2 regions of the Paenibacillus sp. LS-5 genome follow, and region 1 is predicted to be linked to the other one. Evidence: predicted binding sites of a transcription regulator. Region 1 holds the regulator's gene; the other holds the start of a gene.
What was found. Region 1 encodes LexA, which represses DNA repair genes until DNA is damaged. Its sites were predicted from a motif close to CGAACATATGTTCG; they were not measured.
Positions count from the first base shown of each region.

Region 1 (16,767 bases):
CGACTTTGCACCTTCAGAACAGCCCGAAAGAGTTGCTGCAATGATTACCGATAAACACGCTGCCAGCTTCCTTTGATTGATCATTTGGAGTTCCCCCGAATCAAGTTAGGATAATATGATACTGACATACTGTGAAGCATTTCTTTACTATTATACACATAATACTCAGATAATCAGTAATCAAGCTGTTTTTCCTGCCTCATTTTGTGACATTGATCATATCAAATTGCATAATCAAATAAATATTCTTGCATAAAAAAAGCCGCATCCCGACTTAGTCAGGATAACGACTCTTGGAAGAGGCCTATAAAGATTTCACGAGTGGAAGAAGCTCACTGAGATGTTCAATCTGATAATCAGGTGTAATATCAGGATCAGTTTCTTTGCCGGTGCGGTTAATCCATACGGTAGTCAGACCAGCACTGAGCCCGCCAAGAATATCTGTAGTCAGCTTATCACCAACCATAATTCCATCCTCAGGAGAAATATCGAGAAGCTCCATCGCATGGGTGAAGATCTCTTTGTCCGGCTTGCCTTTACCGAAGTTCCCCGAAATAACAATGTGGTCAAAATAAGGAATCAGCTCAGGCACACTATCCAGCTTCTCCTGCTGCAATGCAGGGCACCCATTCGTCAAAAGCAGCAATTTCACCTTACCTTTGAGTTCATCCAGTACATGCAGAGTCTCATCATAGATATAAGGCCGGTTGCGGCGTTCTGTAGCAAATGTAGCTGCCAGCTTTGCCGCAAGTGCCTCATCCTCCACTCCCAGTGCAGCTAGTCCACGGCGCCAGGACTCTTTGCGGTAGACAGGAGCAAGCTGCTCCATCTGGCGGAATTCATGCTGCTTCCCAGCTGTAAAATTCCCCCATAGCGCTTCAAATGGATTAATTCCAATTAGCTTGGTGAACGGAAACGTTTCATATGATTCATACAGATTCCTGGCTTCCCTGCGGACAGCTGCTTCCAGCTCCTTAGGATCGACGGATTCACCTGCTGCTTCACTGGCATATCGAAAGGCTTCTTCAACACTTCGTTCATCCCAGAGCAATGTGTCATCAAGGTCAAAGAGTACGGCGGAAATCGGCATTATAGTTCTCCCTCTCCCTATACTGGATGTATCTTTCTATTCGCTCACGTATTCCACATGATTTTGTTTGGCGAACTGTTCCAAACGTTCGGCCATAGCATTAATGTCATAACGGTTGAACAGCCTGGAGAATACCCACTGTGTGCGTTTGCCTTTGTACTTAATGGAAACTGCGCCACGTGTTACGGTAATCTTCTCAATATCCGCTGCAGGAAGATGACGTTCACGGTTGTATTTAATAGTAGAAAGTCTGGCACGTTCAACTTTCAAATAGGGACGTCGGAAAAACAGCAATGCCGCGAGCAGAAAATAGAGTACAACTCCCAGCCAGTTGGCAAGAATGCCGCTGTTCTTAGCTTCGTCTATTGAGCCAACTACCCAAAACATTAGGCCAAGCATTACCAACACTACAGGAAACACGATATTGCGGCCTCTAAAAATATCACCGCTCTTTGCAGCGGCAGAAGTCGTTGAAGCATAGATAGATTCTTTCCCCTGCTTCTTGCGTTGCTTATTAATTTGCTGTGTGTTACGTTGAACCATTCTTTCCCAAGAACGGGCCATGTTAGTTCCCCCTAGTCATCCAATTATATCTATGAAAAGGAACAAAGCCTCATTTATTCTCGCCCTGTTGCCTTGTTCATGTACTTATTTGTCCACAATTTCAATGTTATTGAGCTGCGCACGGAAGTTACTGCGGATATTGCCCAGGTAGATCTCCCGGAGCTTGGCTCTTTCGGTGAGTTCTTCCTCAGTCAGGCCGTCACTCTTCTGTTTGCGTGCTAATTCATTGATACGGGCGACCAATTCGTCAATGTTCAATATGTTCCCCTCCCTATAAATTCATTCTAACTTTGCCATGAGAAAAAGAGCTTGTCAAGGTCTCCTCCCTGAAAGCTCCTGGTATCTGTCTATAGGTACTTCATTAATATTAATATACAGGTAAGCTCAGCACATCTCCGGCCTTGATATTACTATTCTCTAGACCGCTTGACCGTTTAATTCCTTCTATATATACAGCCGTTTTCATATCAGCCGGTTTATTCTTAAGTGCAATACTCCAAAGTGTGTCCCCGCGTTCAACAACAACTCTCTTCTCCTGCTTGGCCGGCAACACCGATCCTGCAAAAACATTACCTACCACGGTAAATCCCGAAATCACTAACAGAAAAATCAAGGCCACCTTAACCAGAGTGTCCTGATGGAACATTCCTCGGCATGATGTCACTAAGGACAAAAGAATATTATCTAGTCTATCAGAAGAAGCAGAGTGGGTTCTGGCTGTATGGTCCTCATGAACCTCGTCGTAAATACTACGGTAAGTACTGTACTTTAACATATTAACCGACCTCCAAACACTTGTTCTTACTTTCAAAATCAATATAACACGAACATGTGTTTTGATCAACACATTTCTTCGAACAATTGTTCCCTTATATTTCACTACTCATTTTCTGCCCAAAATAACTATTCTCAGCCCCCATCTACTCTTTCTATCATTTTAGAACTTATGTTTGTACGAACGGAAGTTCTATGTTATAATTTTCCCAAACATAGTATATGGGGTTGATTCCGATGTCAAAGATTTCGAGTCGTCAACTGGCGATCCTGGAATTTATTCGTAACGAAGTCCGCAGCAAGGGTTATCCGCCTTCTGTCCGGGAAATCGGCGAAGCTGTAGGACTGGCTTCCAGCTCCACGGTACATGGTCACCTGGACCGGTTGGAGAAGAAAGGTCTTATCCGCCGTGACCCTACGAAGCCACGGGCAATAGAATTGCTAGGACAAGAGGATTCCGAGAATGTTCATCAGTTCGTTCAGACGGTAACACGCATTCCAGTCGTTGGAAAGGTTACCGCCGGGGTACCGATTACAGCAACAGAGAATATTGAGGATTACTTTCCGTTGCCGGCTCATTATGTAGGTGATGATAAAGTGTTCATGCTTTCTGTGCTAGGTGACAGTATGGTTGATGCTGGCATTATGAATGGTGACTATGTAATCGTCCGCCAGCAGCAGACTGCAGATAACGGAGATATCGTTGTAGCCATGACCGAAGAAGATGAGGCAACAGTTAAGACCTTCTACAAGGAACGAGACCATATTCGTCTGCAGCCGGAGAATCCGGCTTATGAGCCCCTTCGTCTGAATCGTGTTACGATCCTGGGCAGAGTTATAGGCCTATTCCGCGATATTCACTAGCCCCCTCTTAATGAAACTGTTCCGCAGTCTAGCGGAGCAGTTTTTTCTTTAGTTATCTATTGTTTCCTTATTTTCTTTATACATTCATCACAATGGATGGCTCTCTCCCGTTCTACATGCCTGTCTATCCTTACAAGAACATTTGTTCGCTCCGGTTGATCAAACAAATATACCAGAACTCTCCCTACACTCCGATCATATCCTGATGATAAAAGGAGTGTTGACCAAGATGCCCAATTATCGGATCATTACCGATCTCTCCCAGCGAATGCTCTATTTACTTGACAATGAGACTGTAATTAGAGGGTTTCCTGTCGGGATCGGGAAGATACTGTCCGTCTCTCCAGTCGGAGAATATACCATTATCAACAAACAGAAAAACCCCGGCGGCCCTTTCGGAGCCTTTTGGATGGGCCTATCCAAGCCTCATTACGGAATACACGGAACCAATGACCCTTCCTCCATCGGTAAGAGGGTATCCCATGGCTGTATCCGTATGTACAATGAAGATGTGTTATTCCTTGCAGCAACAGTGCCTGTTGGAACCCGTGTAACCATTAGGGAATAAATAAAATTTGGAGCCAACAGTGATTGGAACTAAAGTCCGTTCGAAGAGCACCCACACAAGTGTCAACATTACATCTATTTGTAAAACAAAGGGGCGTCCCAAGCAGCCATTTCACGGCTTTTTCGGGACACCCCTGTCATGTTCAAACATTTTTTTCTCACGTTAACAGGAATTCTGAGTTAATATGTCGAAACCTGTATATTGGCAAATTAAATCTTGAAAGGAAGTGTCTGGTTTGAATCAATCCAAAATTAGAACACATGTCGATTTTAAAGTCGATGCATTAGGTAAGCTCTCCAATCTTCTACTCAACAATAATCATGGGGAACGCAAGGTTAATATCCTTACAGCCTTCGGCAGCATCCAAGGTAATGTAGCAACGACTAACAGCAATGAGGATGTATTTAATCTCAAATCATTGATGGATGATGTCATTGTTGATGAATACATCTCCTACTTAGGTGCAGAACATCCTGAAAAGACTTTCAATTACAATTTCGTAGTTTTGGATAATGTCGTTGTACGGCCATTCGCCAACTTCGCTACTGAAATTGAATATAAACAGCTGATTGTCTATGCTGAGCAAATAACGTCCTTCAACTTCATGTAAAACCTGCGTATAACTACATATAGAAGCAGTAATCGGCTAATGTCCTCCCGGCGACCTTTCTTATAACTTTCAAAACCCGGGAGCATTGTGCCTTACCACAGACTTGCTCATATCCGGGTTCATCTCTTAATTAGTCTTCAGCCCCGCAAGAATTGATACCTGCTCCGCCAGTTTCCTGCTGCCTCAGTAATCCTACAGGCTTCCATTATCCTTCATCCATCATTAACCGTCCGTTATAGTAAGATATCTTTCGCGTTCTGTCGACACAATCCACAGCAACAGCAAAAGAGCCGCTATTCAGCAGCTCATACAGTCTGTTTAAACTTCCTTAATCTTAATGGATATAACATTCGCCGGATTAATGTGTTTGCCGCCCGCCAAAATCCATTATGTAAGTCCGCAAACGTCCTAATTCTATTAGACTATTCTTGCTTCTTCGGTACACGGACCCTGAACTCAAATCCTTCCCGGCTGTAACACATCCCTGCTACAAGTACATCTTCAGGCGTCCATCTTTGCACAGGTCCGGCATAATCTGCAATGACATGGGGTTTGCCCTCAATCAATTGGACGACGTATACTTTAACTTGAGCGAGAGCTGCCGCGAACAAATCGGCATCACTCGTCAGAACTTTATATGTTGATTTCAAAACAGCTCCTCCTTGTCTCCTGATTCTTATTCTCATAAATCACATGTTTTCAAACACATTATGTAAAAATCAAAATTCAGCAATACTCCTTGAGGCAAGTAGTTCACTAGAATACTAATAGTAGTTACCTACTTAAATACCACGCTTATGTGTCCATTAATCAGAGCAAGGGTGTAAATTTCATTCTATAGGTAGTATACAGCCACATGGAACAATATGTAAACGTTTTTTAGCGAGCTTAATTTATTAAAATAACAGTATTATTCATTTTTAATAATTTTTAATGGGAAGTTGCTTTTCCTGGATTTGCATGTCAATTTCATGACTTGACTTGCCTTTCTTCCCTAGATTTGATAAGACTAAGTTAGTTTGTTCCCAGACTGGATGATAAGGAGAATGCACTTTGGAAGAAATACGAATTCAAAAAAAGGACCGTGCCGTCAGCTTTAGGGTGATTGAGGAGGAAGGTGAGTATATCGTTTTTGATATGTCACTCTCAAACCCGGGAAGCAGCCGCACCAATTATACTGGTAAGCAGTTCGCTGAAGCTTGGAAGGCAGTCGAATCAATCCTAGGCGAAACAGAGATTCCTGATGAAATCATTAAATATGCTAAATCCTGATTTCAAATGAACGGCCCCGGCAATCGGGGCTTTACTTTTTCCACAGTGACTGACCAAATGCCGCCAATAAGAAAAAGTATTATTCACTCCGCACCTCTATTGTTTAAAGTCTCAAGTAATGAAATTTTGGTAGCCAACCTATCTTCAAGGAGGGACTGTACTTGCTCCAGTTCTCTCCTTTTACGTTCGATTTCTTTCATTTTGTGTCGGAGGAACGCTATTTTACGGTTCACGCGCAAGCTTTCTCCCCCAACAGCCTGGTTCAGCTCCTTAAGCTCCGCTAATGTGAATCCGGCTGCTTGAAGCATTTTGACCATTAGTAATTCCCCTACTATATCTTCTTCATAATCCCGGTAATTGTTAACTCCCCGATGCACATAGCGGCGATCCAGAATTCCCTCCTTCTCATAATAGCGAATGGTTGGAGCAGTAAGTCCTGTCTTTTGAACCAACACATGGATTTTCATGAGTATCTCCTTAAAAAGACTCCACGCAGTGGGGACTTGGCGTGGGGATGTTCAGATCTATACATTACATAACATATTCTGAAGCAGGCTACTATGATAAATCACAATCATTTTCCACAGCAAAAAAGCCCTCAACGCCAAAGGCGTCAAGGGCAACTACATCTTAGTAAAGAGTCATGTACTGATCTCTTTCCCATTCGTGAACCTGTGTCCGGTAAATATCCCATTCGATCTCTTTCAGCTCGTAGAAATGAGCCAGTGCATGCTCACCAAGGGCTTCAGTGATAACGTGACTACGGATCAATTCGCTAAGTGCTTCCTTCAGGTCTGACGGAAGACTAGGAATTCCTTCTTCAATACGCTCTTCCTCAGACATTACATAAATGTTGCGGTCGATAGGAGCAGGTAGCTCCAACTGACGCTTGATACCGTCAAGACCTGCCTTTAACATTACAGCAAGTGCCAGATAAGGGTTAGCTGCAGGGTCCGGGTTACGAACTTCAATACGTGTACTAAGTCCTCTGGAAGCCGGGATACGGATCATTGGACTACGGTTGCTGGCAGACCAAGCTACATAGCAAGGTGCTTCATAACCAGGTACAAGACGTTTGTAAGAATTCACTGTCGGGTTCGTAATGGCTGCAAAAGCACGTGCATGCTTCAAGATACCTGCCATGTAATAACGGGCAGTTTTGCTTAGTCCAAGAGTGTCACTCTCATCGTAGAACATATTTTCACTGCCCTTGAACAGGGACTGGTGAGCATGCATTCCGGATCCATTCATACCAAAAAGAGGTTTAGGCATAAAAGTAGCATGCAGGCCGTGCTGACGTGCAATTGTCTTTACGACGAGCTTAAAGGTTTGAATTTGGTCGGCAGCCTTAATGGCATCCGCATATTTGAAATCAATCTCATGCTGACCGTAAGCTACTTCATGGTGGGAAGCTTCAATTTCAAAACCCATTTCTTCCAGCGTCAATACGATTTCGCGGCGGCAGTTCTCCCCAAGATCCATCGGCGCCAAATCGAAATATCCACCCTGATCGTTTAATTCTGTTGTCGGATTACCCTTCTCGTCGGTTCTGAACAGGAAGAACTCCGGTTCCGGTCCTACATTCATCGCCGTAAAGCCCATCTCTTCGGCTTCCTTAAGGCAGCGTTTGAGAATACCGCGCGGGTCTCCGGCAAAAGGTGTTCCATCAGGCATGTACACATCACAAATCATACGTGCAACCCGGTTTTCAGTAAACCAAGGGAAGATAACCCAGGTGCTGAGGTCTGGGAAGAGGTACATGTCAGATTCCTCGATACGTACATAACCTTCAATGGAAGAACCATCGAACATCATTTTGTTGTCTAGGGCTTTTTCCAACTGGCTAACAGGAATTTCTACATTCTTGATAGTACCGAGCAGGTCGGTAAACTGCAGGCGGATGAAACGGACATTTTGCTCATTTGCGATACGAAGGATATCTTCTTTTGAGAAGCTCACTTTACCCTCTCCCTTTCACGTCTCTTTGTATTATTTATTAAAAAACCGGGATAGCTCGCCTTGAATAAGAGATACTTGTCCCGGTCTTTTACCGGAAACCAGTTCCTGCTTCAATAAACGGTGCAGCTGTGAATCAGATAATTCTCTACGTCTAACCTCAGTGTCAGGGGTAATGACAGTAGCCTCTTCCGATTCCTTCGATACAGGGTTCATCACCTGCTTGATACCGGCAATGTTTACCCCTTTCTCAATCAATGCCTTGATCTCCAACAGGCGTTCTACATCATTGAATGAGAACAACCGCTGATTGCCGGATGTGCGCGCGGGCACGATCAGGCTGTGCTGCTCATAATAACGAATTTGTCTTGCAGATAAATCGGTTAGCTTCATTACGATTCCTATAGGAAATAATGCCATATTTCTGCGGATTTCATCACCCATGACTCATCCAACCTTCCAATGATCTTTTTCTCATCTCATTGTACATTTCCTTATTTGGCGTGTCAATGGTGTGTAAGATATTCTCACAACATTTTATATAACCTGTAGAAATCAAGTGAAGTGAGTGTCAGCTAAAACATAACATGACCTCCGAAGTATATCACAGAGATCAATTGACAAGCAAAAGACTGATTACTGTGCCACACAAAAAAACTCATCAGCATAAGCGGATGAGCTATACTATAGAACTGCGCATGTCACAAACTGAGGAAATATAAATTGATTAGGAAGAACTTATAACTGATCGTCTTTAGGCACCGACTCATAACGTTCCCGGATTTCACGGTTCTTTGCATAGTTGTATAAGTCCAGGGCCGTAATACCTCTACGGGCCAGCTTCACAAACAGAACAAACGCATAAATTCCAAGTCCAACGCAAACCAGCCAAAATAAAAAAAACAGTCCACTCAATCCGCCTGCATAAAAAAAGCCAGGTTGCTGGGTTACCATTCCATACCCCTTCTTCCTTATGTATTCAATGAGAATCCCTGCTTCAATTGAAGCAGGGATTGCGCATTTCTGCCGAACAATGAGTCAAGCATATAATACTTGGAGGAATATGTAAATTAAATTATAGAAAAATTTACAGTAATTTACGATCTCTCATACTCTGCAGCGCCATCATAACTCCATATTTCACATGAGAATACGTTAATCCACCTTGCATGTATCCGATATACGGAGCCCGAATGGGAGCGTCAGCAGATAACTCCAAGCTGCCACCCTGTATGAAGGTACCTGCCGCCATGATGACAGGATGCTCATACCCAGGCATATCCCAAGGCTCTGGAACCACATGGCTGTCCACAGCCGCAGCACGCTGAATGCCCTGGACGAAAGCAATCAAATGTTCAGGGCCATCAAACGCCACCGCCTGGATCAGGTCCGTGCGCGGCTCATTCCAGGCTGGCTTGGTAGTAAAGCCGCAACGTTGAAACACGGCAGCAGCAAAGATACTACCTTTCACAGCCTGACCAACCGTATGAGGCGCCATAAACAGTCCCTGATACAGTCCGCGCGTCGTGCCCAGCATGGCCCCTACTTCTCCGCCTATACCCGGCGCAGTCAAACGGTATGCTGCCAGCTCCACAAGATCTTGACGGCCGCAGATGTAACCGCCGGTCTCGGCAATTCCGCCACCGGGATTCTTAATGAGCGAACCCGCTACAAGATCAGCCCCCACCTGTGGCGGCTCGAGCTTTTCCGTAAATTCGCCGTAGCAGTTATCTACAAATACAATCACATCAGTTTTGAGCGATTTGACCAGTTTCACCATTTCGCCTATTTCAGCCACTGTGAATGAAGAACGCCAGTCATAACCACGCGAACGCTGGATACCAATGACCTTGGTCTTCTCATTGATAGCCATTTTCACTTCTTCCCAATCGATTTCACCTTCAGCTGTTAATGCGGTTTCGCGGTAGCTGATTCCGAAATCCGCCAGTGAACCCGTCCCGTCTCCAGGTTTGCCGACTACCTTGTGCAATGTATCATAGGGGCGTCCTGTAATGTACAGCAGTTCATCTCCGGGTCGCAGCACACCAAAAAGTGCAGTTGAGATGGTATGTGTGCCTGAAGCGAAATGAGGACGCACTAACGCCGCCTCAGCTCCGAACACTTCGGCATAGACCAAATCCAGTACCTCTCTCCCCCGGTCGTTATAGGCATATCCGGTAGAACCCGCAAAATGAAAGTCACTCACCTGCTGGCGCTGAAAAGCTTCAATCACCTTCCACTGATTATGATCCACTATCTGATCTAGTGACCTCACTGCACTTTCAATCTCGTGCTCAGCGGCTTCTGCCGCCTGAATTATATCCTCTGCAAATACTGCCATTTCACTATTTCTCTCCTTATATTACATCTACTTGCCATGAGGAGACAGGAATATGTCGTTCATCCTTGTTTTCATGACATAAGGTTCACAGTCTATTTCTACCAATGGTTCATCCTTCAAACATAAAATCAGATCAGCAAGAAGAAACGGTGAAGAACCACCGCTTCTTCTTGTAAGAATTCAGGAAAATATGAGCCTGCTCTAGTCCTGAGCAACATACTCAGCCAGCTTGTAGCTCCATTTTTCGTAATCCTCTTTATTAAGACGCACGTTATACAATACATCATTTTCTTCATAACTTTGTTCAAGAACCTCTCCTACACGGTAGAGAAGCGATGAAAGGTCTCCACGGTCTCCGGGAATGCGGAAGGTCAACGTATCACCCGCCAGCTCATCGGCTATTACTTCTGTGATGCGCGTCAGATCTTCCGGGTTAAAGGCGCTGATCTTCAGATAGCCAGGACCCGTAGGCAGCATTTGCAGTTGTTCGGGCTGACAAATATCACTTTTGTTAAAGAGAACAATTTGCGGTTTCCCGGCAGCACCAAGATCCTGCAGAATAGACTGAACGACATCCATCTGCTCTTCTCTCATAGGTGAAGACGCGTCTACCACATGTAGGACCAGATTGGCTTCATTGACTTCCTCAAGAGTTGCACGGAAGGATGCCACCAAATCATGAGGCAAATTCTGAATGAACCCTACGGTGTCTGTCAGGACTACATCTTTGCCTGCAGGCAGCTGCAGTACTCGCGAGGTGGGGTCGAGAGTAGCGAACAGCTGATTCTCGATGTAAACATCCGCATCTGTAAGCTGCTTCAAGAGTGTAGACTTCCCTGCATTGGTATAACCCACCAGCGCAACCTGGACAGCACCACTTTTGCGGCGCCGTTCACGGTGTAATTCACGAGTCTTGACGACCTCGTCCAGCTGACGTTTCAGTTCTGTGATCCGGTCGCGGATATGACGGCGGTCCGTCTCCAGCTTGCTTTCCCCTGGACCCCTGGTTCCAATTCCTCCGCCAAGCCTGGACAGATTCTTACCATGGCCGGATAAACGCGGAAGCAAATACGAGAGCTGTGCCAGCTCTACCTGAATGATGCCCTCACGCGTTTTGGCCCGGCCGGCAAAAATATCCAGAATCAATTGGGTCCGGTCAATGATTTTGAGGTCCAGGGCCTCCTCAAGGTTACGTACCTGTGCTCCGGAAAGCTCTTGGTCAAAGATAGCTGTGTTAGCTCCGAGACCGTCCGCAGCCATCCGCAGCTCTTCTACCTTACCCTTGCCGATAAACCATTTGGAATCGGGAGTCTCTTTGTTCTGGCGCAGCACATCGAGCACCTGAACTCCGGCAGTCTCCGCCAACTGAACCAGTTCCTGCAGAGATAGCTCAGGGTCAATGCCTGTACGCTTGATTTTGTCCGTAACCAGACTCACCAAAATAGCCCGGTCCTGTACTTCTGTTTCTGTATCGTGGGTGGTGATTGCCATGAATGTCATGCTCCTTGTCGTTGTACACATCAGTTGTGTATCATCCGTGGTGAATATTGTCCCTACAATTTGAAATCTTCGATGCGGAGTGTCATCAGTTCCTGCTTCCCAGGGCTGTTGCTCTCATATTGATTCAGCAGCCGTACCGCCTGGGCACGTACCGCCTTTTCAATAGAATTGCGTACATAACGTGCATTGCTGAAGGCATGGAGACTCTCCGTCTTCTCCAGCAGCAGATGCTGCTTTAATTTGAGTATGGCCTGGGGCATCAGAATATAATCGCGCTCTTTGGACATCAGTTCAGCAATCTGCAGCAATTGGTCTATAGTGTAGTCCGGAAATTCAACCTGAATAGGAAATCTGGAGGGAAGTCCGGGATTACTCATTAAAAAATAATCAATCTCACTGGAATACCCGGCCAGGATTAATACAAATTGACTCCGGTGATCTTCCATGGATTTCACCAGGGTATCGATTGCTTCTTTGCCAAAATCCTTATCTCCGCCACGGGCAAGACTGTATGCTTCATCAATAAAAAGAATGCCTCCGAGAGCCTTTTTAACCAGATCTCTTGTCTTCTGGGCTGTATGACCGATATATTCACCTACAAGATCAGCGCGTTCCACTTCAATCAGATGACCTTTGCTGAGAACACCCATCCGCTGAAACAGCTTGGCAACAATCCTGGCTACTGTAGTCTTCCCCGTTCCCGGGTTGCCCTTGAATACCATGTGATAAGCCTGACTCCCGCTGGCCAGTCCTGCTTCACTGCGCATACGCGCGATCTGCAGCAGTGCATATATCTCGAACACCAGCTCTTTGATATTATCCAGGCCTACTAGTGCGTCCAGCTCCCGGCTAAGCTCCTGAAACAACTCACTGTGTCCGTTATTTTTGGGAACAGCAATCTGCGCGGCACTATCTGCAGCCGTATGGGCTACTGCTGATGTTTCCTGATTCCGCAATACAATATTGATTTGACGTGACGGTCTGCCTTCCTCCCGTCCACTTGCCGCAGCTACGCGTCCGTTCACCTTGTTCACCTCATTATCCAGGGCTGACTTTTTCTATATCATATCTCAAGTCTATTCCGGATCATGAGGTCTTATTAGCAGTTTCAGGAACTTGCGGACAAATTAGGCTACACCGTTACTTAAAGTCCGCAGGGCTTTGCCCTTTCACAAAAAAAGCTGCTGCATCTTCCATTTCGTATAGGCCAGAATCTCGCGTGTTTTGTATTTATACATCGACATGACCTTTGAATCGGTCAATCCCAGTTCAGGGCGGGTATAATTCAGCTCTTTGGCAATTTCAAATGCACGCTGACCATGAAATGTATGTGTAATAATAATAGCTGTCTTTAATCCTTCCGATTCCATCACCCTTTGGCTGAACTGGAGATTCTCATAAGTACTGGTAGATTTGTTCTCCATAAAAATAGCCGTCTCAGGCACACCCTTGCCTACCAGATAATTCTTCATGCCTTCGGCTTCGGTATATTTATAGTCTGCCTGGTCCAGTCCGCCGGACACGATAAATCGGGTGAATTTGCCTTCCCGGTAGAGTCCCAGCCCATAGTCAAGCCGTTCCTTAAGTCCGGGACTCGGCTCATCTCCCCACATAGACATACCGAGAATAATACCCGCATCCGCTTCCTGCATCGGATTCGTTGTAACTCCGCTATTAATCCGTCCAAGCACAGACGCGCACCATAGAAGTCCGGCCACTGCACAAATAATCAAAAGGATTAACAGATTCCGGCGCAGCCGGAAACGTTGTCCTTTGCGGGAAACTTTGCGGATCGGGGATGAACCTCTTTGATAGACATACCACTCCATTATTATTTCCTCCTGAATTCTCCGTGATGGAACAATTCGGCGCGATGTTTCAAGGAGAGAGAGAAATAAGGAAAAGCATGAGCATCTATGCTGTTAAGAATACTGGTCGCTGTAGCCCAGGCCAAATTATAGTCGCTGTCTGTAATGTCCTCACGTTCCAGCGCTTCCTCCAGCTCATCTTCATCGAGCAGAAACACCTCTCCATTCCACAGCACCACAACATCCAAATATAGATCATCGAACCAAGGCACCCCCTGGTCGGTGACTCCTTGCACTTTGCAGGTATCAATATACCACTGCACTATGTTTTGCCGGTCGTCGAACATGGCCGTCACAATATAATGGCTGTCTTTGGGAAAATACTGCAGCCATGAGTACCCTTTGTCTGCTATGCGGTATGTATGCCTGCCGTAGCTCTTCCACAATGGTTCCTTCAGCCCATAGATCGTATACAGGGTGATGTATCCGCTGAATTCCCGGCTTTCCACATAGCGGCAGGCAAAATGGCGGCGCGTAATCCGGCGCCAGTTGGCCCGGTCTCCGAATTTACGTTTCATATGAATGACCCTCTCAAGAAATGGTGTATTCAGCTTAACACATTTGCAAGTTACACTCAAAACATCCCTTGTAAATTCCGGCAGACACTGTTTATTAAAGTCATAGCAAAACCCCGTCAGCCGAAGTCTCCTCTTAAAAGGGAAGACTCTCAGCCGACGGGGCAGTTGAACCATTTCATTATAGAATTATAGAAAATCTACTGTGTAACACTGCCATCATTCACTGTTCCTGCAGCGGGATCGGCCGAGGGAACTGCACCGCCTTCTGTACCGCCACTTCCGCTTCCTGTTCCATTGGTTACAGCTGGATCGGTAGGAGCTGTAGCAGCCGGTGCCGGTGTGGGCGACGTTTGGGGTGAATCGGATGGTGCTCCTCCACCATTATTACTACCGCCAGGGTTACCATTACCCTGGTTATCTCCAGCACCTGTTCCATTCCCATTTCCGTGGCCATTCCCGTTGTTGCCATTCCCGTTGTTCCCATTCGGATTGCCATTTTGCTGGCCATTTCCGTTATTACCACCATTACCCGTTCCATCTGTAGGAAGATTCGGATCAAGTGTCGCTTCCGGCTCCTGTGTTGGCGGTTCGTCTTGAACCTCTACGGTGACTGTAGCAGAAGGTTCGCTCTCCACATCGAGTTCAGGATAATATGCCGTGACATAATATTCATAAGTCAATCCAGGCATTGCACTGATATCTCCGACACTGGTCGAGACAGTGTTGAGCAGCGAGCTGAATTCCGTTTCTGACGTTTCACGCCGGTAGATCCGGTACTCCACTCCTTCTACCGCTGCAGGCTCCCAGCTCAGGTTCACCGTCATTGTTGATGCATCATAGGCTGCATTCAGGCCGGCCACAGGCAGCGCCGTTTCCGGTGAGGCTGATGGTTGCGCCTCCTGTACGCCTTCAGGCTGCGGGAACGACTTTTTAGGTACGCCCTCCAGTGCTTCCTCCATTACCTTGCCCCAGAATGCTGCTGCGAGCGGGCTGCTGTTCTTCAGTAGATGGGTTTTGCTTGGTTTGTCATAACCCATCCACACGGCAGCGGTCCATTCCGGAGTGTATCCGACAAACCACACATCGCGGTTCGAGCTGATACCTTCGTATCCGCTTTGAGTGGTACCGGTTTTGCCGGCTACCGGACGGTTGATTCTGGCTTTTTTACCCGTCCCGTCTTCTACAACCTTCTGCATCATTTCGGTCATTTGGTAGGCTGTATTCTCGCTCATTACCCGTTCAGGCTTGGTATTTGCTTTATAGACGGTGTCTCCATCACTATTCGTAATCGATTTAATCGAATAAGCCTCACGCAGTTCACCGCCGTTAGCAAAGGCACTGTATGCCTGAGCCATCTCCAGTGTATTCGTACCTTCACTCATCCCTCCGAGTGCCAACGAGAGGTTTTTATCTTCATCCTTCAGATGAATCCCCAGGCTCTTAGCGAACTGAAAGCCGGTATTCACACCGATTTCATTCAGCAGCCATACGGCTGGAATATTCTCAGACTTCGTCAAGGCCTCTGACATGCTGATCGTCTTGGAATAGCCGTGCAGATTGTTCGGGCAGTATTTGCCGAAGCACTGCTTCTCATTGCTGAGCACGGAATCATTCGTGAACTTTCCGGATTCCAACGCAGGTGCATAAGCTACCAGCGGCTTGAAGGACGAACCTGGAGAACGACGGCTGCCGTCTACACGGCTGTAACCTTTTTTCTCATAGTTCCGACCGCCAAGCAGGGCCACAATGCTGCCATTCTCCTGGTTAATAATCGTCATTGAACCCTGTACCAGCTCATCGTCGACGCTCTTCTCGAAGTTATCACTGTCGGCAAAAGCCTTTTCTACCGTCTCCTGGGCATGTGCGTCCATGGTCGTATAGATTTTGTATCCGCCGATATTCAGATCATCTTCAGTCAACCCGAACTTTTCTTCCGCTTCATCAATAGCATAATCAATAAAAGCCTGATAACGCTGTTTGCTTTCCGGCGGCTTATAGTTGTAATCCACCACTTTAGCCTCATCCATCTGCGCCTTGGTGATATAACCCTGATCGTACATCAGCTGGAGTACTACACCGCGCCGCTCCTTCGAGAGCTCAGGATTGCGAAGAGGGTTGTAGCGGGAAGGCCCTTTCGGCATTGCAGCGAGAGTGGCGATCTGCCATACTTTGAGTTTATTGAGATCACTCTGGCCAAAATAACGGATGGATGCCGCTTTGATCCCGTAAATCGTGCCGCCAAAGTTGATGCGGTTGAGATATTTAGTGATAATCTCTTCTTTGGTGAATTTGTTCTCCAGTGCTACGGCGATGGAAACCTCGGTTGCCTTACGGAAAAAGGTTTTGTCCCGGGTTAGGAATATGTTCTTCGCCAGCTGCTGAGTGATTGTGCTTCCGCCTTCGACCATACTGCGCGCCGCAATATCCTTCACTGCCGCACGGCCGATCGACCATAAATCAACACCGCTGTGTTCAAAGAAACGTCTGTCCTCGGTCGCAACAAAAGCATTGACCAGCAGCTTCGGAATCGCATCATACTCAACAGGTTCGCTTTTTTCCAGCGCAAGCTCACCGATCAGGTTCGCGTTACGGTCATATATCTTCGTAGTCTCGTTGACCGACAGTTTATCCTGGTTCGCATCCAGCAGCTTTTGCCCGTTCAACATAATGAACAGGTAACCGCCTAAAGCGCAAAAAATCGCCAGCGCCGTGGCAAAAAACAGCGTCCACAGCACACGCTTCTTAGTTAGAAACTTCTTTTTTTTCTTGGGCTTGCCTTTTGAATTAGAATTCGAACTTGAGTTCGAAGACTGTACTCCTCTGTCTCTATTGCGGTTCGTCC
Region 1 covers NZ_JBWAVA010000001.1:699,730-716,496, forward strand. Annotated here, with positions in the region: gene AC0MA3_RS03185 (FixH family protein) at 1-84, opposite strand, end outside; gene AC0MA3_RS03190 (HAD family hydrolase) at 305-1,090, opposite strand; gene AC0MA3_RS03195 (hypothetical protein) at 1,127-1,654, opposite strand; gene AC0MA3_RS03200 (DUF896 domain-containing protein) at 1,739-1,912, opposite strand; gene AC0MA3_RS03205 (LysM peptidoglycan-binding domain-containing protein) at 2,022-2,429, opposite strand; gene lexA (transcriptional repressor LexA) at 2,666-3,292, shown strand; gene AC0MA3_RS03215 (L,D-transpeptidase) at 3,522-3,860, shown strand; gene AC0MA3_RS03220 (hypothetical protein) at 4,096-4,470, shown strand; gene AC0MA3_RS03225 (hypothetical protein) at 4,893-5,120, opposite strand; gene AC0MA3_RS03230 (hypothetical protein) at 5,524-5,742, shown strand; gene AC0MA3_RS03235 (MerR family transcriptional regulator) at 5,826-6,209, opposite strand; gene glnA (type I glutamate--ammonia ligase) at 6,373-7,701, opposite strand; gene AC0MA3_RS03245 (MerR family transcriptional regulator) at 7,732-8,142, opposite strand; gene AC0MA3_RS03250 (hypothetical protein) at 8,437-8,652, opposite strand; gene AC0MA3_RS03255 (methionine gamma-lyase family protein) at 8,786-10,039, opposite strand; gene hflX (GTPase HflX) at 10,241-11,530, opposite strand; gene AC0MA3_RS03265 (AAA family ATPase) at 11,593-12,564, opposite strand; gene AC0MA3_RS03270 (YdcF family protein) at 12,709-13,368, opposite strand; gene AC0MA3_RS03275 (ribonuclease FAU-1 family protein) at 13,371-13,925, opposite strand; gene AC0MA3_RS03280 (transglycosylase domain-containing protein) at 14,123-16,767, opposite strand, start outside.

Region 2 (16,767 bases), on a different contig from region 1:
ATTACCGACAGCACGGTTACACATGCCAATAATGTACAAAGTGATTTTTTTACACCTGAAATCATCTTTTTCATCTCCTCATAGAGTATTTTTCCGCTAAAATCCTGGTCTAGCCACCTCCTGTCTGACCGAAAGCGAGTGCTCTAACGCGACTAAGCTTGTCTTTATTTTTGCAGTACTTGCAAGCGCTTCCTTTTCTTGTATTATAATAAGTATCCGTCTAATAATCCTTGCAGATAGACACTACTATATTGCGCGGATACCTATAATTCCGGAACGATACGAAGAAAAGGATTGGACGCTATGGACAAGGATACCAACTATATTTTTTCACCTATTAAAGAAGAGCTGATCTGCTTTCATAGAACAACCGATACGGAACTAATCAACCCGGCCTTGCCCTATCACCGCCACGATGCTTATGAGATTTATTTGTTCTTGAGAGGCAATACTTATATGTATCTTGAACAATCCTGTTATAAACTGGTACCTGGCGATTTGATGATCATCAGTCCCGGCGAAATGCACCGGTGTGTCTGTCTTGATACACAGAAGTATGAAAGGATAGGATTGAATATTAAGAGAGCAGCCCTGGATAAGCTTTCGAGTCGCCGCTCTAATCTTTCTTCCTGCTTCGAATCCCATCCTTTTGGACAGAACAATCTGATCCGTCTTACGACGGAGCAGATTAAGTATTACAGCGGGCTCGCGATACAATTGATCTCCTGTCTCGACTCGGAGGAATACGGACAGGATCTTCTGGCGGAAGCCTATGTAACCCAGCTGCTCGTGTTCATCAACACCCTTTACCAGTCTTCCACGCATAGTTCGAACAATATCATGCCTGAACTGGTCGGCAATACCATGACCTATATCAAGAATCATCTGGTCCAAGCCATAACTTCCGAGCAGCTGGAGCGGGAGTTTCATTACAGCGGCAAATATATTAGCCAGCAGTTCAGGGAGCATACCGGACTTACGATCCGCTCCTATATTATCGACCAGCGTGTTTCCCTGGCTAAGGATCTCCTGTCCGCCGGCAAATCTGTCGCCGAAGCCTGTGAGCTTTCCGGGTTCAGTGACTATGCCAATTTTATACGAAGCTTCAAAAAAGTAGCCGGAATATCTCCTGGAAAATATAAAACCAATAGGCATCTTGACATGAATCGCATCAAAGCTGGATGGGGCTGAACCAAGCCACCTTTGCATGGCGCTCGGTTCTGTCCCACCCTCATTGTGCGTATCGCTCACATTCCCCGGCGGCTACCCGATGTTCGCTTCCCAGTAGTCGCCAACCAGACCTTCTATAATGCTGCTGCTTGCCCAGGGCATGAGACAGAACCATGTGCTTGCAGGGGAGCCGTCGCTGTAGGTCTCCGTAACCAGCCCCTCAGAATGACAAAATCTCTCGGACATCCAGCCCGTTAGGCCATGGTCGAACTCCTTATCAAAGCGGTTGTAGGTCTGACACCCCCAGCCGACGGTATCCAGCATCCGCTGCCGGACGTAGGAATCTTCACGCTGCTGTACGAAGTAGTACAGCTCATCCACAATATTACTGGACATCGGATGGATATGCGGATTGGCGACAGAGGTGACGCTTCCCCCGCAGCTGGACCAGCCAATGGTACTTAGCGGCGGTACCTTAATCGGCGAATTGTAAGCAAATTTAAACGTGAATTCATAGTCAATCGCATCCCTCATATGATCCAGATACCGTTCATCGCCAGTAAGGGTGTGCAGATATCTGACAGCCTTGATGTATGCCAGAATCCCTTCGGAGTCTACCGCCTTATCCGCATCTAGCGGAGCACCGTAACACTCCATCCGTCTCACATAGGTTTCATAGTAATGCTTCTCGCTGCGCTTCAGGCTCTCGAGATACGTTCTATCCCCGGAGAGCCAGCTGTAGTATGCCATTGCGGCCATGCACCAGGTTCCGCTGAAGGAATCATATTCAAGCCCGGCACCGGTTCGCTCAGATAGAATGGCCGGGTATTCCCCATCCGAGTTTTTGCTTTTCTCCAATACAAGCAAAACTTTTTTTACGAAGACCATCCAGTCCTCATGACAGTAATTCTTGATCCTTTTTTCAAATTCGTAAGCCTTCATAATATAGAACATTGCCTGTGCGCATAGATAAGCAGAATGTCCCGGAGTGCGCATCCCGTCGAACCACCAGCCCGCTATACTCCATGTACCGTCCTGATATGCCTCATACGGGAGTCCGGAAGCAGGATTCAAAGAATTCACAATGATGTTCTCGATACAGGAAAGTGCCTGCTCGCGCATGGGCTCATCCTCAAGACGCAGTGCGGCCATCAGAACCGGAGTGGCTACAGACAAACCGTCTGTCCAACTGATCGAAAGAATTTTATTATACCGGAACCCCCCTGTCTCCTTGTCCTCATAGACAAACGTGGAATAACTCCGTTCATCGGGCAGCCACGCATATTGATAGATAGCCTTCGACAGGTCAGCGGCAGCCGTACGGATATCACTGCCCGGTCTTGGATACTGATGGTAACGGTAATAGATGTCTTCCAGTGCAGTATTGATGCCCAGCGCGGACTCGGCTTCGTACTCATACAAATCCAAGGTGAACTCCAGCGATTCGGCAGCCGCCAGTTCAAAGCAATTCTCGTCAAGAGGAGCCCGCGTCTTAACCAGACGGGATTTGATGAATAGAAGCGGAGCATTCTCGTAACCTAGCGTATACCCGACCGTTCCGTTAGCAAGCGAGCAGGTATAGCCGCCATACTGGTAGAACTCACCCTGCAGATCCGGCCTCCACTGGATTTTGACTCCATCCTTGCTTATGAAATACGGACTGGCACAGAGGCCGTAAATAGTGCCGTTGTCATATACCAGAGCTGCAGGATGAGACAGGCGGTCACTGCGTACCATCCACCAAGGGGAAGAAGGACGTGAAGGATTGCCTTCTCTCAGTCTGGGGAATTCGTTCGGAACATTCTGGGGAGCCTCTCCGCGGTTTCGGCCATACATAAATGCCGGCAGGAAAAAGCGGGGGTTACCTTTGACAAACGGCAGCTCCACATGAATAACTCCCGACCAGGTTGAGCGGCTTAGATTACTTATTCGCACCACTGCCTGAAATGGCTGCTCCGCGCTGCCGGTCCCGCCTGTGATCTCTACAGAAGAACTTAGTCCATGCCTGTCTAATCCGGTATATTCAATATCTTCTTGATATTTGCTTCTTGCAGTTACAATCAGCTCCACGATAATACCCTCCAGTCTGCTATATAACAAAATACTTGCAATGTTCATTCCTGCATGCTAGGATAATGACATTTTAGAGTAGTTCCAGAGAATAATCATTGCAAATTCCGTTATATTTATTGCGCGAACAGATCAGGAGGTTACTCAGATGAACGACTCTTATGAGCTTCGCTATGATCCCATCCAGAAGGATTTCCTCTACCTGCACAGGACTACTACTTATAATATGGGAACCTTTTATCACCGGCACGAAGCTTATGAGCTGTACTTATTTCTTCGCGGGAATGTCAATTTTTATATTGAAAACAGCTGTTACCGTCTGGCGCCTGGTGATTTGCTTGTGATTAACCCGGAAGAAATGCACCGTTCCTTCAGCCTGGATGAAACTGAATATGAACGGATTACAATTAACCTCCAGAAGTCTTATTTGCATCAGCTCTCTACTCCGGCAACCCATTTATCGGGGTGCTTTGACTACCGCCCGAAGGGGAAAGGCAATATCGTGCATTTAGATGAAGCGCAGCTGAAGCAATATCTACAATTCACAGGTGAGCTGGAGGAGGCGCTTGCTTCTGAGGCGTATGGAACAGATATTAAGGCCAACTGCTGTATCGCTCAATTATTAGTCCTAACCAATGCTATTTTTCAAAATACAAGCTTTCTTCCTACCGATATTATGCCGGAACTGGTTCGTAAAACTATGGACTATATCGAAGCGCATCTTGCGCAGAAGTTCACGCTTGAACAGCTTGCCGGCATTTTACATTTGAATAGTACTTATATTAGCCGCCAGTTCAAGAAACACACTGGATTAACGCTCCGCTCGTATATCGTAGACCGCCGAATCGCACTCGCCCAATCCTATCTCTGCGAGGGACTCACTATCACTGAAGCCTGCTATCAATCCGGATTCAGCGACTATGCGAACTTTATCCGCAGTTTCACCAAAATCGTGGGAATCTCACCCGGCCGGTTCGCCAAAAAAAACGCAAGCCTTCCAGAGTAGAAGGCTTGCGTTTTTTTACAGATTGAGATTGAGGGTAATCTCCTATTCATTAGCCCAGCATCGTTGCTCTGCTCTTACAGTTACTCCGCTTTGAATCGCCTGCTCGATCATCATTCCCAGATAGGTATCTTGAGAGGCCTCTTCAAGACTATAAAAACCGGGTCCCCCGGCTGCATAATCAACCATTTTGCACAGGCACGAAGCAATGGCAATCTCATCGTCAAATAGCCTGGCCGGAATGAACGGATTCTCATACAGCCAATGTTCTCCGCATATAATTCCTTGCAGATAATAACCCTCCGCATTCTCCTCTTCACCTTTGTTGATACGCTTCAGCTCAAGTTGAAGCGGTACGGTATTTTCCTGCTGAATCAAGACACGGTTATCGAATATCTCTCCCCGCTCTCCGCGCACGGAGAGATGATTCGAACGAATCCATGAGCGGTGTTGGTCCTTAGTGAAATCATAAATCCCGAGCCGGTCTCCGAAATCCAGCCAGGCCATGTCCCTTTGCAGCGGAATTAGCTTATCTTCCTTCGGCGGACCACTGCGTGTAGGACCATTAACCCAATGGGATTCAAAACGCATCGCCCGTATGCTGGCTTCCTCAAAACGGATTCCCAGCATTTTGCGGATCAATCCTGCCCCATGATACATATGGGAGACGGAGACTGTCGTTTCGGTTATTCTCCCGAGTCTGCCCGAGCGGATCAGTGACAGACGCGCCTCCTGGACTGGGTGGTATGGGTACTGCTCAGCGACTTGAATTCTGGCACCATGTACGGTAAGTTCCCGGTGAAGCTGCTCAAGCCCCTTCAGATCTGAAGCCGGCGGTGTCTCAGCCAGTACGGGAACCCCCCGCTCCGCCAAGCGGTACATATAATCCAGGCCGGCCGCACCATTGACCGAGACGACTACAAAATCCGGAGCTTCGTCTTTCAGCATCGTATCAAGCGAGCGGTAAGAACGTACTCCCCACTCCCTTTCTACAGCTCTTCCCTGGGCTTCGTCTCTGACCACAACTCCGCTAATCTGAAAACGGTGCGGTAGAGCACGGGCGATCCGGAGAAAATACTGTGCTCGAAACCCCGCTCCCCCGATAATACTAAATCTCACTGTCATACCTGTTTCCCCCCTATCAACCGTTCCCGTAGAATCGCGGTGTCTAGTTCTTAATAAGTTCTGTAGGGTTCATGCCGGTTATCTTCTTGAACAGGGTACTAAAGTAGGGGATATTCTTATATCCAACCCGTTCCGCCACTTCATAGACCAGCATTTTCCGCTCCATAAGCAGCTCCCTTGCCTTCTCGATCCGAACCCGGGTCAGGTAATTATTGAAGGTCTCACCGGTAATATTTTTGAAAATAATAGACAAATGGTTCCGGGAAATGAATACCTTATCCGAAAGCTCGGCAAGTGTCAGTTCCTCCGCATAGTGCTCATGGATGTAACTGGTCATAAAGTCAACAACCTGTCTATGCTTGCTGCTTCCTTTCCATTGCCTGCTGCTGCAGATCCTGCTGATTTTGTCCATAAGCCAGCTTGCCAGCTGATCCGGTACAATTAGGCTGCTGATTTCCTTGGCAATCTGATCATTGGTGAATAGGTCATCCAGTACAAATCCGGATTCATATAACGAATAGGTTATAATTCCCCACAGCTCGCTTCCAAGCATTTGTACGTATCCCTGTGACATACCCTCTTGATTTTTCATATCTGTTATATATTCAAGCACAAGCTGATGGGCTTCGGCTTCCTGCGATGCCTTCATCGCTGTCGCCAGTTTATACGAGAACTTTACCGGAAAAAGGGCGACGTCTCCCGGTTCGCTGCTACTGTTCTCCCGGTACATATATACTTCATGTGCTGAAGCCACGCGCAATGCCCTTTGGTCCATGGCCTGAAACGCTTCCTCCGTCGAGTCGGAGAGCTTCGTCCAGGTATCCTTCACTCCCCCGACTCCTATCCGTGTCACCAGCTTAAGATAACCGCCGATACTGTCATTCAGTCTGATTCCCAGTTCCACCAGTTTGCCCTCTAACGGTTCGAGATGCTCTGGACACGGATGAATAATCAATAAAGAACGGGTACTGTGCAGTTCTGTGTATTCCATCTCCGGGAACAGCTTCCGTGCTACTTCACAAGCGATATTGCTTACTGCAAACCGGAACAGGTTCCAGTCCGAGACGGATAAACATCTAGCCCGCTCATCACGGATCAGTTCAATACCAACCGTAACATGCTTGCGTTCCTGCCAGTAAAGGTATGACGGCGGAAGACGTGTACTGTCTTTGTATGCATGGTCCAGGGTACCGACAGCTGCCGAACGAACCCATTCCTTTTCAACAAAAGGCTCATACAGCGTCATCTTTGACTCAAGCTCCCACTGCCTGACCCGCTTTTCCTCCTCTTCTTCAAGCTCCTGAATGACTTTGGTCAAAATCGACTTTAGCGTTGGCAGACTGATTGGCTTAGAGACGTAGTCACTCACGTGAAACCGAAGCGCCTGTCTTGCATGCTCAAAATCTGAATAACCGCTTAAGATAATGATTTTCCCTTGAAAGCCTTCCTGCCTCAGCTGTTCCATCATATCCAGACCGCTCATTACAGGCATATAAAGATCAGTGATCACAATATCCGGACGGGCATTGCGGATCATATCCAGTCCGTCCTCCCCGTTCAAAGCTTCTCCCACCCATTCAGCGCCCAGATCATCCCATGGAATCGCCCGTTTCATCCCCTTCAGGACTTGGCGTTCATCATCAATGATTGCAATTTTCCACATTACCCCTACCTCCTTAAACACACTGATTTATATCTGAATGTTAAGAATCAGTCTTTCTTGCTAGGAGGTTCTGTCAGTAGCGGCAGCATCATTTCCACCTTTGTTCCACCCTCTTCACGCTCACTAAGCGTTATACCATAACTCTCCCCGAAATACCCGGCGACTCTCTCTCTCACATTGCGTATACCGTAGCCGCCTGTATGCCGTTTGTGGGGATTGTGATCGGGCTGTTTCAGGCCAGCTCCGTTATCCTCAATAATAATGTGCAGAGCATCCCCTACCCGCCCCATCTCGATCGATACATATCCGCTGCGTTGCTTGTTGAATCCATGCACGATGGAATTCTCCACGAACGGCTGCAGTGTAAGCTTTGGAATGTACAATTCCTGCAGCTCAGACGCTACCTTAATCCGGTATTCCAGTCCATCCCCCCAGCGCAGCTGCTGAATTTCGAGGTAACACTCGATATGGAGCAGTTCGTCTGCTATCTTGATGAAGCTGTTTCCGTTGGACAAACCAATCCGGAACATTCGGCCCATCAGCTCCAGAATGCGGCTAAGCTCGTTCTGTCCGGCCTCAATGGCCATCCAGTTGAGTTGATCCAACATATTATAAAGAAAATGTGGATTAATATTAGCCTGAAGCGCCTCAATTTCAGCTTTCCGCTGCTGTTCATAGCGGCGTTCAAGCGAGAGATACAGCTCTTCAATCCGTTCGTTCTGCTTGCGGTAGCCGGAGAATAAATAACCGAATTCATTCTCATAATCCACTGGAAGTTCGACATTATTACCTCCAACGGAATACACTCGCATCGCTGTTACCAGATTCTTGATCGGCTTTGTAAACTGCTTGCTTAAAAAATGGGTCAGGAGCAATACCAGCAGCACCGCAGCAATACCGATCAGACCAATCCACTCCGCCAGCTTCAGACTACTTGCCGTGATCTGTTTCCAGGAGGTGAATTCAATTAGGGTCCAGATGGAATTATCCATCCTGGAATAGACTAGCAGTGTGTCGCGGGATCCGCCTTTGGCAGGGATATGAACATAGCCCGAATTATTGCTCTTTAGATCAATCCACTGGGACCAGTTATTCTGGTCCAGCGTATCACCTATTTTCATAATTTGTTGTCCTTCGCTGTCCGCCATGATCCGGTTAGATCGGTCAGAATTGCCGGTTAGCAGTTTTCGGATCTCGTTGGCTTTGATGTGGACGACAAGGACACCTAAATAGTCATTCTCAGTTATTATTTTCCTGTAAAAGCTGAGCACCGGAACCTTACCTTGTGTGCTGGGAAAATCATACTCTTTGGACCAGCAAAAATCACTCTTCGCCAGACATCCGGCCCCTACCTGCTTGTTAAGATCCGGCAGACTCCGGAACTGGATGTAGCTTTGCCGTTCACTTTGGATAGGGTTGTCCATATAAAGGTCAATCCCTTGAATCAGCGGAATCGCATAGGTCAAATTCGCGAGCGCGCTTTCAACACCTGCACGGCTGCGGTATCTCTCAAATTCATCCTGCCTGTTCAGGAGAAAATCAATCAGCTCGCTATCGCGGGAGCTCGACAGTGAAATCTGCTCAATCATATCTAGCCGGGTCGTAATTTCATTATTCAGCTCATCCAATAGCTGCTGCTGGTAATGGGAAGTGGTCTGTACGAGCGCCTTAGAGGAGTTGCTGTAGCTCGTCCATGCGGTAATCACGATAACGGCAATAAGGACTATGGCAAAGCTATGAAAAAACAGACGGTCGATTCGGTATTTTTTAAAAGGATTGATCAAACGCTCTACCTTCCTTCAGGCTTCCGTTCAGACACAGCAAACGGTAAAGCTGCGAAGGACATTCGGGCGCTTTACCGTTGACGGACGGATGTTTTTTTTACATCTTATCCTTTTATTCCCGTTGTCGCAATCCCTTCTACGAAATACTTCTGAAGGAACATGAAGACGATGGTTGCCGGAAGAATAGACACCAGTGACATGGCAAGGAGCTGTCCCCACTCCTGAGCGGACTGAGAATCATTGATCATGCGTAGCGCTAAGCCGACCGTATACTTGTCTACCGTGTTAATGTACAGGAGATGTCCCAGGAAATCATCCCAATTCCACAGGAAGCAGAATATCGTCACGGTAACGATTGCGGGGAAGGCAAGCGGCATAACGACTCTCCAAAAGATACCAAACCAGGAGCATCCGTCAATTTTGGCCGATTCGTCAAGTTCTCTTGGAACTCCGCGGATAAACTGAATCAGCAGGAAGACGAAGAAGCTGCCGCCTGCCCCACCGGCAAGCAGATGGGGGATAATGAACGGGAGATACGTATTCACCCAGCCCAGTTGATGAAAAAGCGCATATTGGGGAATGACCAGCACTTGTCCAGGCATCATTAAGGTCAGCATCAGGATGGAGAACCAGAAGTTCTTGAGCGGAAAGTCCAATCTCGCGAAGCCAAAAGCAACGAGTGTGCAGGACAGCAGCGTTGCGATGATTACAGCGAATTCAAGTCCGAAGGTATTGAGATAGAAATCCGTAAAGGTATGGCCGGGAACCGAATTCCAGCCTTTGGTAAAGTTGCCCCATTGCGGAGAAGCCGGAAAGATAGACGGTGATCCAAGCTCAGTGCTGTGTTTCAACGAGGCGCCGACCCACCAGATGACCGGGTATACCATAATGAAGCTGAAGAGAATCATGAACAGATGACGGAACGCCGGTTTCCATTTTAGGGTTGTCATTATCGTTTTTTCCCTCCGGTGTCTGTTTCATAGAATACCCAATACTTTGAGGTGTAAGAGATCAGAACGGTTGCTGCAATAATGGCGACCAGCATAATCCAGGCCAGTGCCGAAGCATACCCCAGCTCATAGCGGCTGAATGCGCGTTCGTACAAGTACATCGCATACACATAGGTGGAGTTCATCGGACCTCCGTTCGTAATTACAAACGCAGATGTGAACATTTGAAAAGCACCGATGACTGCCATAATCAGGTTGAAATAGAGAATCGGCGAAAGCATCGGCAGTGTGATTTTGAAGAACTGGGTTACCTTGTTAGCCCCGTCTACAGAAGACGCCTCGTACAGATCATTTGGAATCTGCTTCAGGCCTGCCAGAAAAATAACCATAGTGGATCCAAATTGCCAGACCGTCAGCAGAATCAGCGTACCAAGTGCCGTGTCGGGGCTTGTAATCCAGCCCTTCCCTTCAAAGCCAAAGACGCCAATCAGTTTGTTAAAGACTCCGTCAACACCAAAAATGTTGCGCCAGAGCAGCGAGACCCCAATACTCCCTCCGATAAGTGAAGGAAAATAAATCGCCGTGCGGTAGAAGCTTATTCCTTTTACCGCCTTACTCAGGATCATAGCGACCATGAGAGCCGCTATAAGCTTTAGAGGCACGGAGGCTAGCACATAAGTGAAGGTTACCTTGGCGGATTGAATGAATTTGGGGTCCGCTGTAAAGATGCGCTCATAATTACGGGACCCGATCCACTTCATCGGCTGCATTAAAGTGTAGTCGGTAAACGAATAGTACAGGGATAAGAATAACGGATACGCCGTAAGCGCCAGAAACCCGATCAGCCAGGGCGAAATAAACATATAGCCTGCAAGCGGAGCGTTCCATCTGCTTCGAAAATAGGAATGTTTCCTCGTCGTTACAGCAGGTTGGGCTACAGTGGCTGTGGAACGGTTCATCTGTGGTCACCTCTTGTGGTCAATTTTTATACTTTAAGTATATAATCCGTTCATTGCCTGCTAAAGGAGGGGAATGCTCGAATTCTTTCAAAATATAACGATAAAAAAAGAAGCGGCATCCTTCACCGCTTCCTGCTTCCGTTGATTAATAAATGGTTCTCCCCCATTGATCAGCAATCCCGCTTTTCCGGAGAAAGTACGTATTGATTCTATCCCTCCACTCTTTGGCATGATCAGCCTGCTCCGCCAGGCGGTCTGCTACCTGCCTATACGCCTGTTCATCCACATGCTCCTTCATCAGTTTCCATGCAGCCGCCAGCCCGTCTGCCCGTTCCGCACCTTCAAAATGTGTATCATAAATATGCTGAATCACCGTTTTGCCGGAATGTAGCACATGAGTGTAGGGGACATGGTGAAAGAACAGCAGCAGTTCATCAGGACATCGCTCAAGCGATTCATACAGTTCCATGTTGATAGAGGCATATTGAGAGGTATAGCCGGTTCCGGTTGCAGAGGTGCGGTCAACCCCAATACCATAGCAGTCTGCGAAGTGATAAGTGCCCCACATCGAATATTCATATCCATCCACATTCGGGCCGTAGTGATGGTCAGGATTGACCATAAATCCGACACCCAGCGGGGCTGTATACGATTCATAGATTTCCCAGGAGTTCATAAGGATGTCTAGTAGGGTCTGAACCAGCAGCTCATTGGTGCCGAAGGTGAGCGTAATCCATTCTATAGCAATTTTTTCGGCAGACATCTCCGGATTCCAGGCCAGACGGCCATAACCGAACAGATTAGCCTGTGCCAGCAAATGGCCCGTCCAATTGGTGTCATTTCCGATATTGGAGACGGCGGCAAAACCGCTGTAGGCATTGCCGTGAACCTTTCCGCCCACAATGCGTTCGATCGTAGTCCCTTCCCCTTGAAGATGTGTATCAAAGTTCAAAATCTCTTTCCACTGGGGCACCAGATAGCACACATGCCGCTGCTGTCCGGTATATTCCTGAGCGATCTGGAACTCGATCACTTGATTCGTATGCGGCATGGCTCCCAGCAGAGGAGATACAGGCTCTCTAACCTGAAAGTCAATCGGCCCATTCTTCACCTGAAGAATGACATTGTCCATGAAGCGGCCATCCAGCGGCTGAAAATGATCATAGGCTGCCCTTGCCCGGTCCGTTGTACGGTCCCGCCAGTCCTGCTTGCAGTTATATACGAAGCAGCGCCAGATGACGATACCGCCATGCGGCTTCAACGCTTCAGCCAGCATATTGGCACCATCGGCATGATCTCTTCCATAGGTGAACGGTCCCGGCCGGTTCTCCGAATCGGCTTTAACCAGAAAACCTCCGAAGTCAGGAATGGCTGCATATACTTCTGACGCCGTAGCAATCCACCATTCACGCACACCGGAGTCCAGCGGATCTGCCGATGACAGACCGCCGATCTCAAGGGTGCTGGCATAATTGATACTCAGGAACAGCTTGATGGCATATGCGCGGAAGATAGCGGCCAGCTCCGCCACATCTGGCAGGAATTCCGTTAACAGACGACTCTCCACCTGATGAACGTTTACATTGTTAATCGCGATGGCGTTGATTCCGCTGGAGGCCAACAGGCGGGCATAATCCTGGATACGCTGAAGATTACTGGTTACCCGGTTATCTTCATAAAATATGGATTTGCCGGCATATCCCCGCTCCACGCTACCATCCATATTGTCCCACTGGTTGATCATGCGCAGCTGATTGACAGGGTTCTCCACGATATTTAAATGCTGGACAGAGCCCCCCATCCCCATGATCCGAAGGAGGTGAAATACACCATATAATATACCTGCGGAGGTGACTGCTCCGATAGCAATATTACCGGTAAGGCTATCCGTGTGTATCGCGTAGCCCTCCGCTTGGATGGTCCCCCTCACTTCAGCACTGAATACTTTATCTATCTCCGGGCCATTCCCGAAGGTTCCTAGCATCACACAAGGAGTTGTCCCTTTTTCACCTGAGATCGAGACATTCCTCCCTGTGATTGCCTCTAAGCCTTGAGTTAGCTCGTTCACTGCGGATCGGATAATAACATCATCCCGCTCCACAGCCACAATATGATCATATACCGCATATTGATCCACATTTGCTCCCGTGGTGACCCGGCGGTACTGCAGCCAGGCCAGATATCCGTCCCCCGGGCGATGCCACACAGAATTACTCATTGATATCATCCTTCCATGACCAATATAAATTAAGACCCGGAACAAGGTTGTTCCGGGCTTTAATTCCTGATTTATTTTTCGTAAGATTGTGCTGCTTCTTTCAACTGATCAAAGGCTTTCTCCGGTGTGACCTTTCCAAAGCTAAGCTGATCCCGGACAAGAACCCAATCTTTGTCAACAAAGTTCGTCCAGCCCCCTGCTCCGGCCGACCAGGTCTGACCATCCTTTTCAGTAGCGCGGAGGAGTCCTAATCCAACCTTATCCAGATCACTCATACTTGCTTCGAGAGCAGCGGAAATTTCCTTATTGGCCGGCAGACCGCGGAAGGTTTTCAGAGTATTTCCCGCTTCCTGATCATTCACAAACCAATTGATGAATTTTTTAGCCTCTTCTGCATGCTTGGAGGTTTTGGAGACGGACAGGTACATGGACGGTTTGAGCCATCCGCCCGCTTGTTCTGCACGCGGCATAGTGACAAGGGCATAAGCACCTGGTTTTATACTGTCCCAAGTCCCTAGGTTATTAGAGAAGCTGTAACGGAATAACACTTTGCCCGCTGCCATCAAGTCCATTTGCGGATCATTTTCCTTATCGGATGCATTTACGTCTGCTGGAGGAACCAGTCCATCCTTGCGCAGCTCTTCAAATTTCTTGGTCCATTCCAAGAAGGTAGCCTGATCCACATTGAAGTGGCCATCATCAGTGATAACTTGACCTTTACCTCTGGCATATTGGTAGGCTGAATACATAAAATAGTTGCCTGCATAGTCCAGGGTAAAATATTGTCCTCCAGGGAGCTTGGATTTGGATTCCTTGGCCAAGGCGAAGAAATCATCCCATGTCCAGCCGTTGGCAGGATTCGCAATCCCGAGCTTATCCATAGCGGCTTTGTCATACACCATACCAAAGGCTACCGAACCCAGAGGAACAGCATATTGCTTGCCGTCAAGCTGGCCACCGGCCAGCAATTTCTCATCGAATTTACTTACATCAACCTCAGGTGCCAGCTCAGCTAATTGATTACGGGACATCCAGTCCGGCATCCAGCCCGGATCCAGTTGAATGATATCTGGTGCATTGTTAGCTGCAGCCTGAGTCGATAATTTGTCCAAGTAGCCATCCATACCGGAATACTCCGGCTCAAAGGTAACATTAGGATTATTCTTCGTGTACAAATCCAGCGCAGCCAGGGTTGCCTCGTGACGCGGCTGTGATCCCCACCACATAATCCGCAGCTTGACCGGTTCATTGCTTGGTGCAGCCGTTGCGGCAGAATTAGTGCCAGCAGGCTCTGCAGTCTTTTCCGCATTATTATTGGTCCCGCCACCACCGCATGCTGCCATCGTCCCAAGCACGGCTGTCATGGCCAATACTGAAAGAGAACGCTTCCATTTCAACATCTTTAACCCTCCAATTGAATCTGTATTATCTTGCTATACCGTTATACTAACAATTATAAATAGAAGTTCATATGAGAGCGATGCACGATTTGTTATAAAATCTCACGAAAAAAAGATCCAGTCGCATCCGCCGACAACGCTCTTCCCGCTCTCGTCCGAAATGCCGGTAATCCTCTCATACACGGGATTTCAGACCTTCGCTAGACTGTTATTAAACAAGAAGCGTACATCACGAAGTCTGCACAAGCATCATTCCGAGCGTACTGGAAACCCTGAATCTACATAAAAGGGGGGGACACTTCTAGCAAAATAGTAGCAAAACCGATTAAAAACAAATAAGGGTTCCAGCTCGTATGAGCTGGAACCCTTATTCTACTACTGCCGAGGACGGGGGTCGAACCCGTACGGTACTCACGTACCGCAGGATTTTAAGTCCTGTGCGTCTGCCTGTTCCGCCACCCCGGCATGATAACAGCGTTGTTAACGCGTTTTCTTACGTTTTCCCTACGCGTTTTATTCGTCCCTACGCATGGGATACGAACCGACAAACGGAATGCTACACGTTAGCAAGCGCGCTTTATTCGTTTACCGAACGAATTAGATCATAACACGCGGCCAGCCGCCATGTCAATGCGCAAATAAATACGCTTGTATGAACGTGTTTCCTGCGCTATAATACGAACATATATTCGTATTAGAACGGAGGCCTCTCAATGAACGCAGTACCCGCAGAAATCACAGAAGATGACCGCAGCCTAATAAAACCCTACGTAATCCTGCCGCTGGTGCAAGCGGCATTTGAACGGGATTCACGCGTATTCCTCACGCTACGGACACCGGACCCCTACGTTGACTGGCTTAACGCGGCCCGAGAACGGTTATCGAACGAAGCGAAGGCGGTTAGGGCGCAGGCCCATCGTCGCGGCGTAAAAATAACGGAACAGCAACGCGTAAATGGTACGCTGTTAGTTCGCTATCAGTGCCGAGGCTACTTCGGAGATATGGCGCTTAAAGACGCAGAAATTGCGAAAGAGGCGGCGGGTTTTATGCGGAGATTATTGACGTTTGAACGCTGAGGTATAACGCACAAAAAGGCGCAGCCCCTACGGATGTTACTCCGCAAAGACTGCGCCTTTTTTATTTCTTCGTACTATCCGCCGGGAACGTTTTGTAAATACCGACGCCGATAATCGCATAGACCACGATATCGACGGCCGCCTGGTATACGCCGGCTTCCGGGGCCACACCGTACTTAACGAGTAGTTGATACGCGAGGCCCGCAACCGCTGCGATAAATACCGGATTCAATAAGCGCTTTTTCATTGTATTATTTCGCCTCCTTAACGGTGATAGTTGCGGTCTTACTTACGTTATCCCACGTAATGTCCGCGCCAAGCTTATCGGATACCTCGCGTAAAGGGACGTAAACCGCTCCGTCGATAAGCACGCCGTCCTTCGCCTTGCACCCGTCAATAACTACGTTCGCTTTATTTACGATCACGTCTACCGCCTCTTTCTTCGGATTAATCAGCGCCATAACTGCGTCTGTCTGCGCCCTTGTCGGACATTTCCCCGCGCGATAATCTGCGATCGATAGTCCGAACGTCATTTCGAAATGCGGCGCGTCGTATATCGATTTGAAGTCGCCGCCCCACGTAAAGCCGATCGCCTTTGCGATCGCTACGACTTCGTCCCAATCAGCAATACCATCGCGTTCACCGTCGAGCTTCGTATCCCACGAAACGCCGTGCCCGTCATTCGTCAGCAACGCAAAGTCTATCGCTACGCCGAAGTTATGATTCGAGTGGCCACCGCGTGCGTTCGTGACAATAGCGCCAGCCTTCGTGCGCCCTTGTTCGTATAGTGCATTTTGCTCCGCGAATGTCCGCAACCCCTGCGTAATCACGATCGGAATACCGGACGCGTATGAACGGTCGATGAGCGCTTCGGCCGCCGCTTTGACACACGGAAGAAGCCCGATTAGTTTAGCAGCGGACTTCGCGCGTACCTGTTCGATTGTTAACGTCAATTATGCCGCCTCCCTTCCGTGTACTACCGTTTTAATATCGCGAACGTCGAGCGCCAGGCTTTCGTACTGACCCGCCAGCGATTCGAAACGCTGCGTTAACCCTTCCGCTAGGTTCATCAAGCGGTCTTCCCGCGCCAATGCTTCGCTATGCATCCGGTCACGTTCGATCTTGGCCTCCGCGCTAATCCGTTCCTCGCGCTGTTTGGCCTCGTCGGATATTCGCTGCATCTGCTTCCATAGCGCGTAGGCAACAACCGCAGCGGCCAGCGCAAATATTCCGTTCTTAGCGACTTCTGCCCATAGTACGTCCATTTATACGACCGCCTCCGCTTCTGCGTCAAATTGCGCCAGGGCCGCGCCGACAGATTCGTCCAGTGCGCGTAGGACGACCTCACG
Region 2 covers NZ_JBWAVA010000002.1:278,766-295,532, reverse strand. Annotated here, with positions in the region: gene xynC (glucuronoarabinoxylan endo-1,4-beta-xylanase XynC) at 1-65, opposite strand, end outside; gene AC0MA3_RS04685 (AraC family transcriptional regulator) at 304-1,191, shown strand; gene AC0MA3_RS04680 (hypothetical protein) at 1,264-3,240, opposite strand; gene AC0MA3_RS04675 (helix-turn-helix domain-containing protein) at 3,389-4,246, shown strand; gene AC0MA3_RS04670 (Gfo/Idh/MocA family protein) at 4,289-5,368, opposite strand; gene AC0MA3_RS04665 (response regulator transcription factor) at 5,412-7,031, opposite strand; gene AC0MA3_RS04660 (sensor histidine kinase) at 7,079-8,815, opposite strand; gene AC0MA3_RS04655 (carbohydrate ABC transporter permease) at 8,920-9,765, opposite strand; gene AC0MA3_RS04650 (carbohydrate ABC transporter permease) at 9,765-10,724, opposite strand; gene AC0MA3_RS04645 (alpha-glucuronidase family glycosyl hydrolase) at 10,870-12,942, opposite strand; gene AC0MA3_RS04640 (ABC transporter substrate-binding protein) at 13,014-14,342, opposite strand; tRNA gene AC0MA3_RS04635 (tRNA-Leu) at 14,722-14,807, opposite strand; gene AC0MA3_RS04630 (YhjD family protein) at 15,056-15,418, shown strand; gene AC0MA3_RS04625 (hypothetical protein) at 15,480-15,665, opposite strand; gene AC0MA3_RS04620 (M15 family metallopeptidase) at 15,670-16,371, opposite strand; gene AC0MA3_RS04615 (hypothetical protein) at 16,372-16,683, opposite strand; gene AC0MA3_RS04610 (hypothetical protein) at 16,684-16,767, opposite strand, start outside.
Region 2: a site for LexA is predicted at 15,021-15,034, ahead of AC0MA3_RS04630 (YhjD family protein). Genes of this name have one in related genera too.